Cupriavidus metallidurans CH34: one gene and its partner. The protein of the gene in region 1 interacts with the protein of each later gene in a pairwise test. Links are inferred from orthologs where the notes say so. Each region holds a gene or a part of one and is shown on either strand. Other genes may lie near its edges.

Region 1 (8,231 bases):
TTGATGCCACCAGTGCATATGTTCACGCGGAAAACGCGCGCAAGCTTAACGCGCTGGGCGTGATGATGATCGATCTGACGCCGGCGGCAATTGGCCCGTACTGCGTACCGCCGGTCAATTTGAAAGAGCACCTGGGCAAACGCGAGATGAATGTAAACATGGTCACCTGTGGCGGGCAGGCCACCATTCCGATGGTCGCTGCGGTCTCGCGCGTGCAGCCGGTCGCTTACGGAGAAATCGTCGCGACCGTATCGAGCCGATCGGTGGGGCCCGGCACGCGCAAAAACATTGACGAATTCACGCGGACCACGGCCGGCGCGGTGGAAAAGGTGGGGGGCGCGAGGAAGGGCAAAGCCATCATCATCATCAACCCGGCGGAGCCTCCGCTGATGATGCGCGACACGATTCATTGCCTGACCGAAACCGAGCCGGATCAGCAAAGGATTGCCGAGTCCATCCACGCCATGATCGAAGAGGTCCAGAAGTACGTGCCCGGTTACCGGCTGGTCAACGGCCCGGTGTTTGACGGCAAGCGTGTGACGGTCTTCATGGAGGTGGCGGGCCTGGGGGACTATCTGCCCACGTACGCCGGCAACCTGGACATCATGACCGCTGCCGCGGCCCGGACCGCCGAGATGTTTGCCGAAGAGATGATTGCCGGCAATCTCACGCTCGAACCGGTTGTCGCTTGAGCCGTCAAGGAGAACAGAGATGAACCTGCAAGGAAAAAAAATCACCGTCCACGACATGACGTTGCGTGACGGCATGCATCCGAAGCGCCATATGATGACGCTGGAGCAAATGAAAAGCATCGCCTGCGGCCTGGACGCAGCCGGGGTCCCCCTGATTGAAGTCACGCACGGCGATGGCCTGGGCGGCTCGTCGGTCAACTATGGCTTTCCGGCCCACAGCGATGAAGAATATCTGGGGGCCGTGATCCCGCTCATGAAGCAGGCCAAGGTCTCGGCTTTACTGTTGCCGGGCATCGGCACAGTCGACCATCTGAAGATGGCCAAGGAGCTTGGCGTGCACACCATCCGGGTGGCTACGCACTGCACCGAGGCTGACGTGTCGGAGCAGCACATTGCCCTGGCGCGCAAGCTTGAGATGGACACGGTGGGCTTCCTGATGATGGCGCATATGAACAGTCCTGAAGGGCTGGTCGGGCAGGCAAAGCTGATGGAGTCGTACGGCGCCAACTGTGTTTACATTACCGATTCGGCTGGCTACATGCTGCCCGATGATGTCAGGGCCCGCCTTGGCGCGGTGCGTGAGGCGCTCAAGCCGGAGACGGAACTGGGCTTTCACGGCCACCACAACCTGGCGATGGGGATCGCCAACTCCATTGCGGCCGTTGAGTGTGGCGCCACCCGCATCGACGCCGCCTCGGCTGGTCTCGGTGCGGGTGCGGGCAACACGCCGATGGAGGTCCTGGTCGCCGTATGCGACCGAATGGGGATTCAGACCGGAGTGGATGTGTGGGCCATTCAGGACGTGGCCGAAGACCTGGTTGTGCCGATCATGGACTTCCCCATCCGGATCGACCGCGACTCGCTCACCCTGGGTTACGCCGGGGTCTACGGGTCGTTCCTGCTGTTTGCCAAGCGCGCCGAGCGAAAGTATGGCGTACCGGCGCGCGAGATCTTGGTCGAGCTTGGGCGCCGGGGCATGGTCGGTGGCCAGGAAGATATGATTGAAGACACGGCCATCACGCTGGCCAAAGCGCGTGCGTCAAAGGCGCAGAAGGTGGCGGCATGAAACTGGATCGCACCACCATTGCGCGCCTTGCAGAGCACCTCGAGAACTGCGAGCTCCACGCGCAAGACACGCTCAAGATCACCGATGAGCATCCCGAGATGGATTGGGATGACGCTTACGCGATCCAGGACGAGATTCGCCGCCGCAAGCTGGCCCGCGGCGGGAAGATCGTTGGGCTCAAAGCGGGGCTGACCTCGCACGCCAAAATGAAGCAGATGGGGGTTGAGAGCCCTGTCTTCGGCTTCATGGCCGACTATTACGCGATCCCCGATGGCGGCACGTGCAAGACCGAGGCGCTGATCCATCCCAAAGTCGAGCCGGAAATCGCCTTTGTTACTAAAGCGCCGTTGAAAGGCCCGGGCTGTCATATCGGAGCGGTGCTGGCGGCGACTGACTTCGTGATGCCGGGCATCGAAGTCATTGACTCGCGCTACCGCGATTTCAAGTTCGATCTCAAAAGTGTGGTAGCGGACAACACGTCGGCCGCACGCTTTGTTGTGGGTGGGCGCGCACTGCCAGTGTCTGAGGTGGATCTGCGCATCGTCGGCATCGTGCTGGAGAAAAACGGTGAGCCGGTTGCGTTCGGGGCGGGCGCCGCGGTGCTGGGCCACCCGGCCGCGGCGATTGCGATGCTGGCCAATCATCTGGGCGCGCGTGGCGAGGAGATTCCGGCGGGCAGTTTGATTCTGTCAGGGGGGATCACGGAGGCCATTGCCGTGCGAGCGGGGGATGCCATCGCCCTGCGGGTGCAGGGGATGGGCAGCACCGGTTTGCGCTTCGTTTAAAGGAGATAGCCATGCCGATTGCGCAGCTGTACATCATCGAAGGCCGCGATGCGGAAAAGAAGGAGCGGCTGATCGCCGAGGTCACCGAGGCGATCCATCGCGCGATTGATGCGCCGGTGGAGTCCATCCGCGTGCTCATTACCGAAATGCCGAAAGAACACTTTGGAATCGCGGGTCAAAGCGCCAGGAAACGAGGGCGTTAGGACGTTGTGTGTTTGGTGTGTTGAGGGCCAGTTGGCCTTAGAAATTATGGAGACTGAAAATGGCTTTGTTAAATCGGATGGACTGGTACGACCTTGCCAGGACGACTAACTGGTCGCCGAAGTACGTCACGGAGAGCGAGCTTTTTCCGCCCGAGCTCAGTGGAGATCACGGCATTCCCATGGAAAAGTGGGAGACCTACGACGAACCATACAAGCAGACTTACCCGGAATATGTCAAAGTCCAACGCGAGAAGGACGCTGGCGCGTACTCCGTGAAGGCTGCGCTCGAGCGCAGCCAGATCTATGAAAGATCTGATCCGGGTTGGCTTACGGTGATGAAGCAGCATTATGGTGCCATTGCCCTCGCCGAATATTCCGCCTCGAGCGCCGAAGCACGTATGATGCGCTTCTCCAAGGCACCGGGCATGCGCAATATGGCGACCCTGGGAAGTATGGACGAAATTCGTCACGGTCAGATCCAGCTCTACTTTCCTCATGAGCACGTCTCGAAAGACCGTCAGTTCGACTGGGCTGCCAAGGCCTTCCATACCAACGAATGGGCAGCGATTGCCGCACGTCATTTCTTCGATGACATCATGATGACGCGCGACGCGATCAGCGTCGCCATCATGCTGACCTTCAGCTTTGAAACCGGCTTCACCAACATGCAGTTTCTTGGGCTGGCGGCAGACGCTACGGAGGCCGGGGATCACACATTCTCCAGTCTGATCTCGAGTGTGCAGACCGACGAGTCGCGCCATGCACAGATCGGCAGTCCAACGCTCCAGATTCTGATCGAGAACGGCAAGAAAGCCGAGGCCCAGAAAAAGGTTGACATCGCTTTTTGGCGCGCGTGGAGGCTGTTTTCGGTGCTGACTGGGCCGGTGATGGACTACTACACCCCGCTCGAGCATCGCAAGCAGTCGTTCAAGGAGTTTATGCAGGAATGGATTGTTGCGCAGTTTGAACGCGCACTGAACGATCTGGGGCTCGACAAGCCTTGGTATTGGGACACGTTCCTGCAGCAGCTCGATCAGCAGCATCATGGCATGCATTTGGGCGTCTGGTATTGGCGTCCTACCGTCTGGTGGAACCCGGCAGCCGGCGTCACGCCCGCAGAACGGGATTGGCTGGAAGAAAAATACCCTGGCTGGAACGACACCTGGGGCCAGTGCTGGGATGTGATCATCGACAATCTGGTCGACGGGAACATCGCGCAAACGTACCCGGAGACGTTGCCGATCGTGTGCAACATGTGCAACCTGCCGATCAATTACACGCCGGGCAACGGGTGGGCCGTGCAGGATTATCCGCTCGAATACAACGGCAGGCTGTATCACTTCGGCTCGGAGCCGGATCGGTGGTGCTTTGAGCAGGAGCCGGAGCGTTATGCAGGCCATATGACTTTGGTGGACCGTTTCCTGGCTGGCTTGGTGCAGCCGATGGATCTGGGGGGCGCATTGGCTTACATGGGTCTGGCACCCGGCGAAATCGGTGATGACGCCCACGGCTACTCATGGGTGGACATTTACAAGAAGATGCGCATGAAGAAGGCAAGTTGAGCACTGCTGCCTGAAGAGCCGGTGGTATGACCACCGGCGCAACCACCAACCAAACAGAGGACTCCAAAATGGCTTTGTTTCCCTTGAGCTCCAATTTCGAAGGCGACTTCGTGCTTCAGCTGGTGGCGGTCGATACCGAGAACACCATGGACGAAGTGGCGGCCGCTGCTGCGCATCACTCCGTTGGACGGCGTGTGAAAGCGCGTCCCGGGCATATCCTGCGGGTGCGCCAGCAAGGTAGCAAGGAATGTTTGCCCCGAACGATGAAAGTGGCCGATTCGGGCCTCAAGCCGACCGAGTGTGTTGAGGTCATCTGGGAACCCGCCCAGCAATAACCAGGCATTCGGCAGTTGATGTGCTGGGGTCCCTTCATCAATAGAAAGGAAGTTCATGACATTTAAGAAAGTGTGCTCTCTGGACGATCTTTGGGAGGGCGAAATGGAGTCGTTCGAGGTCGATGGGCAGGAAATTCTGATGGTTTGGCCGCAGGGCGGCGACTTGAAGGCGTTCCAAGGTATTTGCCCACACCAGGACATTCCACTCATTGAAGGCAAATTCGACGGCAAGACGGTGATCTGCAGGGCGCATCTTTGGCAGTTCGATGCCTGCTCTGGAAAAGGTATCAACCCGTCGGACTGTGCGCTGGCCGAGTACCCAATCAAGATCGAAGGCGATGCGGTATTTGTGGAAACCGAGGGTGTGAAGCCGCTGTTCGCACATACGTGAGCAGCATTCGGTCCGCCAATTCGAAAGCAAGGAGAAAGCTGTGACTAAAAACGATATTGCATCGGCCCACTTTAACAACAGGGTGGGTCCGGTCATGCGTGCTGGCGAGCTCGCTGAGGCAGTAGTTGAGGCAGCGCGAGAGGACAACCCTGGCAAGGAAATTCGCGTGGACGACAAGCGCGCCTATTTGCGCATCGACACCGACGGGGAGTTAATCCTGCGCCGCGAAACGATTGAGCGGGCGCTGGGCCGGCCGTTCAAAATGCCTGACCTCGAGGTTGAATTGAGTTCGTTTGCCGGGCGTATTGAAACTATGCCCGATCAGGTCCGCTTCTACTTTGAGAAGCAAGTCTGAGTAGCGGTACCGGACAACATCCGCCCCACCAAGTAAAGATTCGAGGAGACAAGCATGTCTGAAGTTCAAGTTCTCAAGCCGCTCAAGACCTGGAGTCATCTCGCGACGCGGCGCCGCAAACCGAGCGAATACGAGATTGTTTCCACCAATTTGCACTACAACAAGAGGGATCCGAATGCTCCCTACGAGCTCGATCCGGATATGTGGATGAGCCGCTGGTTCAAGCAGCACACCCTCAATAGTCCGCTCAAGCACGACGATTGGAACGCGTTCCGCGATCCGGACGAAGTCATCTATCGCACGTACAACCTGATGCAGGACGGCCAGGAGACGTATGTCTTCGGGTTGTTCGACCAGTTCAATTCCCGTGAACATGATAAGTCGCTGGATCCCCGCTGGGCTGGTAAGCTGGCCCGGCTATATACCCCGGCCCGCTACCTGTTCCACACGCTGCAAATGGCCTCCGCTTACGTCGGCCAGATGGCTCCAGCGAGCACTATCACCAACTGCAACTATTTTCAGATGGCCGATTCTTTCCGCTGGTTGAGCCATACGGCCTATCGTACGAAAGAGTTGTCGCTAGCATTCCAGGACAAGGGCTTTGGTAGCGACGAACGTAAATATTGGGAAGATGACGTCGCCTGGCAAGGCTTCCGTGAGCTTATGGAAAAGGTTCTCGTAACATGGGACTGGGCCGAAGCGTTTGTGGCGCTCAACCTGGTCGCCAAGCCTGCGGTGGAGGAATCGGTGCTGCGCAAGCTGGGCGAGTCCGGACGCCATAACGGAGATACTTTGCTAGGCCTGTTGACGGACGCCCAACTCATCGACGCGGCACGTCACAGGCGTTGGGCCACGGCGTTGGTCAAGATGGCGCTCGAAAAGCCAGGTAACGCCGAAGTTATCAAGAATTGGATTGCCAATTGGGAATCGCTCGGCGATGCGGCTATCGATGCCTATTGCAGCACGCTTGCCGATGTACCAGACGCCTCGGAGTCGGCCAAGTCGGCGACTCGAGAGTTTCGTCGATCCCTGGGTCTGTAAGGAAAGACTTCCAGCCGATGCTGTCTCAGGGGACCATCAAGAGCGCCTGGATCACGCGCTCTTGGTGATCTTGACAGCGTAATCACAGGGATTTCATGTATGTCTGAACATCAAATACTCATAGAGGGAGAGAAAAATGCCTTTGTCCAGGCGGGGGAAGACACTGTCCTGCGGGCAGCTTTGCGCGCCGGAATAGGATTTCCCTATGAGTGCAACTCGGGCGGGTGTGGCAGCTGCAAGTTTGATCTTCTGGACGGAGAGGCCGAGAATCTTTGGCCAGACGCGCCAGGGCTGACCGAACGCGATCGCCGTAAAGGTCGTCTGTTAGCGTGCCAATGCAGAGCCAAGGGGAACATACAGATAAAGGTGCGCGTCGAGGCGGACCATCAAGCTCAAGTGAGGCCGAAGCGACTGCTGGCCAAGTTTGTGGAATCGCATGAAGTCACCCACGACATTCGCGAATTTCGCTTTGTGACGGATGGCCCGGCCACCTTCTTGGCGGGACAGTATGCGATGCTTTCGGTCCCTGGTGTGACCGCGCCGCGAGCCTACTCCATGTCTAACACCGGCAATGATCGAGGCGAGTGGCATTTCCAGATCCGGCGCGTGCCGCAAGGTAAAGCGACAGAGCAGTTGTTCCATCACCTTCGTGCGGGCGATCAACTGGAGATCGATGGACCTTACGGCCTTGCTTTCTTGAGAACGGAGGCCCCACGCGACATTGTTTGCGTAGCGGGCGGGTCGGGTCTTGCACCGATGGTGTCAATTGCACGTGGCGCGTCGCAGTCCGGCATGCTGGAAACACGCCATCTCCATTTTTTCTATGGTGGGAGAACGCCGTCAGACATTTGCGGAGAATCGTTCCTGCGCATGTTACGTGGCTACGACGAACGCATTCATTTTTACCCCGTCGTGTCTTTGCCGGGTGAGGCCTCCGGATTTCAGTGGAGCGGTGAAACGGGATTTGTTCATGACGTGGTTCGGCGTGTGTTCGGGGATACGCTGTCAAATTTTGAGTTTTATTTCGCCGGTCCTCCACCTATGACTCAGGCTCTTCAGGAGATGTTGATGATCGGCTACTGTGTTCCTTTCGAACAGCTTCATTTCGATCGTTTCTTTTAATGAAGCGTCCACACGACTTGCGAATTAATGTCAATGCAAGTCTATTAATCAGAGGAGAGTAATCGATGAAACTGTACTACAGTCCTGGCGCTTGTTCGCTTTCACCGCACATCGTATTGCGTGAAATGGGCTTGACATTCGAGCTCGAAAAAGTGGATCTGCAAAGCAAAAAAGACCGAGAGCGGTTCTGACTTTCGCAGCGTCAACCCCAATGGTTATGTGCCGCTGCTGGTTCTCGACGATGGGCAGGTGCTCACGGAAGGTCCGGCGATCGTACAGTACTTGGCCGATCGGGCTCCCGAAGCGCGGCTTGCGCCTGAAGCCGGGACGATGGAGCGCTATCGTTTGGTGGAATGGCTAAACTTTATTTCGACCGAGCTTCACAAGGCTTTTGCACCGCTTTTCAATCCTAAAACGCCGGAAGAATGGAAAGCCATCGTAAATGATTTGATCGCGGCGCGTCTGGCTTATGTTGAAAAAAAGCTCGGTGGTCAGGTCTATCTGATGGGAGATAACTTCACGGTTGCTGATGCTTATCTGTTCACCGTGCTGTCTTGGGGCAAGTGGGTCGGCGTAGATATCGGACGCTGGCCGACTTTGCAGAGCTATACGAATCGAATTTCTTCTCGCCCGACCGTGCAGGCCGCGCTCAAAGCCGAGGGTCTGATCTAACGAAGAC
Region 2 (5,086 bases), 260 kb from region 1 along the record:
TGGCCTGTATTCGACGTCGGAGCGCGACAAGTTCCGCACGCGCGTCGAGCGTTCGCAGAACGGCCAACTCGAGGTGTTCATCAGCCACCGTGGCGCGCAGGAACAACTGACCGGCGTGGACAAGTCGCAGACGGTCTGGACGCCGCGTCCGGCTGATCCGGAGTTGGAGGCCGAATTCCTCTCGCGTCTGGCGCAACGCCTGGGCGTGCAGAAGGAGCAGGCCGACAAGATGGCCAAGAACCCGACGCCGGCCGGTATCGGTACGGCCCAGCCGTCGGCTGCTGCTGCGGGCGTTGGTGCCGCTGCCGCTACCGGCGCGGCCACGGCAGCCGCGACATCCAGCAGCAAGTCGTTCCTGTCGCAGGTGAATGGCTCGCCCGCGCTGCAGTTGCCGGAGCCGTTCGATCGCGCCTGGCGCTCGGTCGGTCTGTCGCTGGATCGCGTGAACTTCACGGTGGAAGATCGTGATCGCGCTCAGGGCCTGTACTACGTGCGCTATGTCGATCCGAAGACCACGGTCGATGATCGCGGCTTCTTTGGCAAGCTCTTCACCAAGCCCAATGATGGCAAGACCGCGAAGAAGTATCGCGTGGCGCTGAAGGGCAACGGTACCGGCACCACCGTGACCGTCCTGAACGATGCTGGCCAGCCTGAGAACTCCGAGATCGGCAAGAAAATCCTGACTCTGCTTGACGAACAGCTTCACTGATGATCGTCCCAGGCAGTCAAGTGGCACCGACGGCGCGAGCCGTCGAGTGCCAACCCGTGCGAGCGCATCCATGATGCGCTTTGCTTTTTTGGGCAGCGGCAGCGAGGGCAACTCGCTGCTGATCGAGGCGAGCGATGGTGCGAGCGTGACGCGCGTCCTGCTGGATTGCGGTTTCGGCATCAAGGAGACCGCTCGCCGGCTGGAGCGGCTCGGCGTCGCGCCGGAGCAACTCGACGCGGTGCTGGTCACGCACGAGCATGGCGACCATGTCGGCTCGGCCTATGCGTTTGCGGCGCGCTACAAGCTACCGGTCCACACGAGCCACGGCACGTGGCTGGCGACGTCACATATGCGAGGCGCGGATGTGGCGGATGTGCGCGTGTGCTGCGCCGATCATTCATTCTCGGTCGGTGGCTTGCAGATCCATCCCTATACGGTGCCGCATGATGCGCGTGAGCCATTGCAGTTCGTGCTGACTGATGGCGATGCACGGCTCGGTGTACTGACCGATGCAGGGATGGAGACGCCGTATGTGACCGCGCGGCTGGCGGGTGTGCATTCACTGGTGCTCGAATGCAATCACGATCGGGAGATGCTGCGTAACTCGGTCTATCCGTATTCGCTCAAACGGCGCATCGGAGGTGATTTTGGGCATCTGGCAAATGACATTGCCGCGAGTATTCTGTCTCAGGTCATGCATGGGCAGATGTCGCGCGTGGTTGCAGCGCATCTGAGCAAGCAGAACAATACGTGCGAACTGGCGGCAGGCGCACTGGCCTCGGTGCTTGGCACATCGCCGGGGGATATCCTGATCGCGGATCAGGAAGAGGGATTGGGCTGGCAGGCGGTGCGCCCATAATCTCGGCATTCATCTTCCCCGCGAATGAGGGGTGAGAAAAATCCGAGAAATAAAAAAAGCCGACCCGAAGGTCGGCTTTTTTATCGGACGAATCCGATTACTGCTTGGCAGCCGGAGCCGAAGCGTCAGCAGCCGGAGCCGAAGCGTCAGCCGGAGCAGCAGCCGGAGCCGAAGCGTCAGCAGCCGGAGCAGCAGCCGGAGCCGAAGCTTCAGCCGGAGCAGCAGCAGCCGGAGCAGCCGTGTCAGCGGCGGGAGCAGCAGCTTCTTCTTTCTTACCGCAAGCGGCCAGAGCAACAGCAGCCAGCAGGGATGCGATCAGGAGAGACTTCTTCATTGTTCGTCCTTTAACTTTTAATAACGAAAACAGGCGATGAATAATTACCGGTAATTATCGCTCTTGAACTGCGAATTTGTGGCTCTCCCGGGTGCCGACAGTGCAGTGGTCCACAGTACTAGCCAGCGGGCGATTATATCCGCGTTTCCCCTGCTTGTGTACAGTCAAGATTTGCAGGTTTGATTTGTTACGCATTATTACACGCGTTTCGGTGCAATCTGGAGCCATCCTTCCATCGCCCAGTCGTGGAAGGTATCCATCAAGTCGGGCAGCGCAACACATGCCTCGACCTCGCTCGCGGTGAGCTGACGGCGGTCAGCCAGACGTCGCAGCCACTTGGCCAGCGATGCTGGCGGCTCGTAGGCTTCGCCGTTCAGGAAGAAGTGCGTGCGGTCATAGAGCGCAACGGAAGCGGGCGCCAAAACAACACCATGCGTGCGCGCCAGCTTCGTGAACTGACGCAGCGGAATTTCCTCGATTTCGTCGAATTGCACGGACGGTTTCGGCTCGGACAAATGCGTACCAAGGAATTCCGACACCATGCCGGCGTTCCATTTGAGTGACTGAAGGCGTTCCGCCACCGCCCGTGCCAGATTTGCCGGCAGTTGCGCAGGCGTCGAGGTCGCCGATTCGCCTGCATCGGCGTAACGTCCGTCGAGGCCTTCGTTGTCGGCAACGGTCTCCGAAAGCCAGGCCAGAAAATGACCTGCGAGCTCGCGATAGGCGGGGGCGCGGAAACCAATCGAGGCCGTCATGCATTCGCCTTCGGCTACGCCGTCGTGTGCGTACTGAGGTGGCAGGTAGAGCATGTCGCCGGGCTCGAGTACCCATTCCTGCTCGGCGCTGAAATCCGAAAGGATCTTGAGGGGCAGGTCGGGGATCAGGTCGAGCTTCGTCTGTGACGAAATGCGCCAGCGGCGCCGGCCCGATACTTGCAGCAGGAACACATCGTAGGAGTCGAAGTGAGGTCCCACGCCGCCGCCGTCGGTGGCATAGCTGATCATCACGTCGTCAAGCCGGGCATCGGGAACGAAGCGGAACTGGCTCATTAGCTCGGCTGCCGCGCGATCGTGCAGGTTGACGCCCTGGACCAGCAACGACCACTTGCCGGTCTTGCGCGAGGGCAGGTTGTCCTCGGAGAACGGTCCGTGTTCGAGCTTCCAGCGGTTGCGAAAGAACGACACCAGACGTGATTCCACGTCGTCGCGATCGGCAAGCTCGAAAAGCGCCTCGCGCGACACTGGGGGCACGATTTCCGGCACGGCCTGTCGAATCAGCAGCGGCTTGCGGTGCCAGATATCACGCATGAAGGCTGAGGGCGTCATGCCGCCGAGCAGGGTGAGCGGCGCGTCGGGATCGACAGGTTCCGGAGGCAAGGCCTGCGCGTATAATGCGGAATCGCTCATGGAGTCAAGAATTGAAAATCGCTAAGAATACGGTGGTGTCCGTGGTGTATAAGCTGTCGGACGCGCAGGGCAATCTGATCGAAGAGTCGGATGAGCCCATGGTCTATTTGCACGGCGGATATGATGGCACGTTCCCCAAGATCGAGGAAGCGCTGGACGGCCACGACGCCGGCTTCGAGACCGAGTTGCAGCTGGAACCGGAAGAGGCGTTTGGCGACTACGACGCCGAACTCGTGAAGGTGGAGCCGCGTGATCGTTTCCCGGAGCCGCTCGAAGTGGGCATGCAGTTCGAGGGCGTGCCCGAGGACGGTGACGACGAAGATTCGATCATCTACACGGTGACGGACGTCGCCGAGGACAAGGTCGTGCTTGACGGCAATCACCCGCTGGCCGGCATGGCGCTGCGCTTCTGGCTGAAGGTATCGGAAGTCCGCGAGGCGACGAGCGAGGAAGTCGAGCACGGTCACGCGCACGGCGCTTCGGGCATCGAAGTGGTGGACGAAGACGAGGACGGCGAGGACGAGGCTCCTCGCACGCTGCACTAAGTCTCACAACACGAGCGATCCGCGATAGGTCATCGCGAACATGAAAAAGCCGGCATTTGCCGGCTTTTTCATTTTGTCCTCTTGTTGATGAATATCAATTGCCCTTGGGCCCATCTTGTAGCTGAACCTGGAATACCGACCGTGTGCCAGGCGTGATCGTCAGCTCCGTCCATCGCGAAGGAGTGCCGATGGGCAGTGCGACTCGCGTGAAGTTGGCAACGATCTTCCCCGACGTGTCGCGTAAAGGCTTGTCGACGCTGAAGCCGTTATCGCTTGCATGGACCAGCAGCACCTGGCCAGAGAACTTCGAGGACAGATCACGAAGCTGACGCTTGAACTCGAGATAGCCGTCGCGTGCCCCGTGACGCACGAACGCGTCCAGCAGGCTTGGTTTGCCACGTTTTTCCCAGCCGTTCCCGAATAGCGGATCGGCGTGCGCGATGACCACGATGCCGGGCAGATCGCGCTGCTCGGCAACTGAGAATGCCCTGGCCAGCCATTGCCGGTTGGCTTCGCGCCGATCCTCGAATTCGCCATTGCGCCCGCCCTCGATGCGATAGTGGTTGTTGTCGCCGGGCAGGTTCAGGCCCACCAGCATCACGCCACCGGTGACGAGCCGCACGTTTTCCCGATAGCTGCGGAACAGCGCCTGATCCGACTGACGCACCACTGGCAATGTGCGTCGCCCAAGCGTGGTGTCGAGCGGGAAGAACAGCTCCCGCAATCGATTGAGCCGCTCCACGGCATCGAACTTCCCGTTTGAGGGCTTCTGGCACTCAGCCCAGTCGGTTTCGCCAGGTACGTAGAGCAGCGGTGTGGGCGAATCGTCGAGCACCTGCAGCCGCGCATTGAGAAGGGTGTCACCACAGGATTCGGTATCGCCCTTGATGCCACCAGCGTGGACGATCATCGCGACCTGCTGCGCGTTCATCATGTCGAACAGCGCAGTCGCGTCTGCTTCCGCGGCTGGCCATTGCGGGGTGTCGGCAATTAGGGCGATCCGGGTCATCTGCACGGTCGGCACTGGCGGCGGCGCAATGCTACCCGCCCGCGCCGCGTGCGCGAGCGCCGGCACCGCGAGCAACGCGCAGGCAATGGCCGCCAAGCAAGCGGCCGCCGAGCTTCGACCCCGGAAGCGTGCCGTCATACCGTTCGCGCGGTCTCCGAGATGGACTTGAGTCGGTACAGCGCCTCGAGCGCTTCTCGCGGCGAGAGGCTGTCCGGGTCGATATC

The links. Proteins that work in one complex are often made in the same cells at the same time.
Region 2: the proteins of RMET_RS06625 (region 1) and RMET_RS05395 interact in binary tests that used the Escherichia coli proteins (3 or more experiments, as listed by UniProt). The link is inferred for Cupriavidus metallidurans CH34 from one-to-one orthologs.

Annotation. Positions count from the first base shown.
Region 1 is NC_007973.1:1,426,306-1,434,536, reverse strand. Bases 3,955-6,731 are described here. They hold RMET_RS06625 (MmoB/DmpM family protein), read left to right. Parts: upstream 3,955-5,074; coding sequence 5,075-5,389; downstream 5,390-6,731. Other genes in these bases: RMET_RS06615 (2Fe-2S iron-sulfur cluster-binding protein), read left to right, coding at 6,530-6,731; RMET_RS06620 (aromatic/alkene monooxygenase hydroxylase subunit beta), read left to right, coding at 5,444-6,430; RMET_RS06630 (Rieske 2Fe-2S domain-containing protein), read left to right, coding at 4,699-5,034; RMET_RS06635 (toluene-4-monooxygenase system B family protein), read left to right, coding at 4,377-4,643; RMET_RS06640 (aromatic/alkene/methane monooxygenase hydroxylase/oxygenase subunit alpha), read left to right, coding at 3,955-4,308. In the rest of the region: RMET_RS06660 (acetaldehyde dehydrogenase (acetylating)), read left to right, coding at 1-692; dmpG (4-hydroxy-2-oxovalerate aldolase), read left to right, coding at 712-1,758; dmpH (2-oxo-3-hexenedioate decarboxylase), read left to right, coding at 1,755-2,543; RMET_RS06645 (2-hydroxymuconate tautomerase), read left to right, coding at 2,555-2,746; more of RMET_RS06640, read left to right, coding at 2,806-3,954; more of RMET_RS06615, read left to right, coding at 6,732-7,552. UniProt on the Escherichia coli protein: Acts as a radical domain for damaged PFL and possibly other radical proteins.
Region 2 is NC_007973.1:1,161,861-1,166,946, forward strand. What follows is about bases 2,161-5,086. They hold RMET_RS05395 (FKBP-type peptidyl-prolyl cis-trans isomerase), read left to right. Parts: upstream 2,161-3,319; coding sequence 3,320-3,853; downstream 3,854-5,086. Other genes in these bases: RMET_RS05390 (cupin domain-containing protein), read right to left, coding at 2,161-3,308; RMET_RS05400 (hypothetical protein), read right to left, coding at 3,948-5,000; mutS (DNA mismatch repair protein MutS), read right to left, coding at 4,997-5,086. In the rest of the region: outer membrane protein assembly factor BamC, read left to right, coding at 1-709; RMET_RS05380 (MBL fold metallo-hydrolase), read left to right, coding at 780-1,568; RMET_RS34090 (hypothetical protein), read right to left, coding at 1,666-1,902; more of RMET_RS05390, read right to left, coding at 2,100-2,160. UniProt on the Escherichia coli protein: Folding helper with both chaperone and peptidyl-prolyl cis-trans isomerase (PPIase) activities. Chaperone activity prevents aggregation of unfolded or partially folded proteins and promotes their correct folding.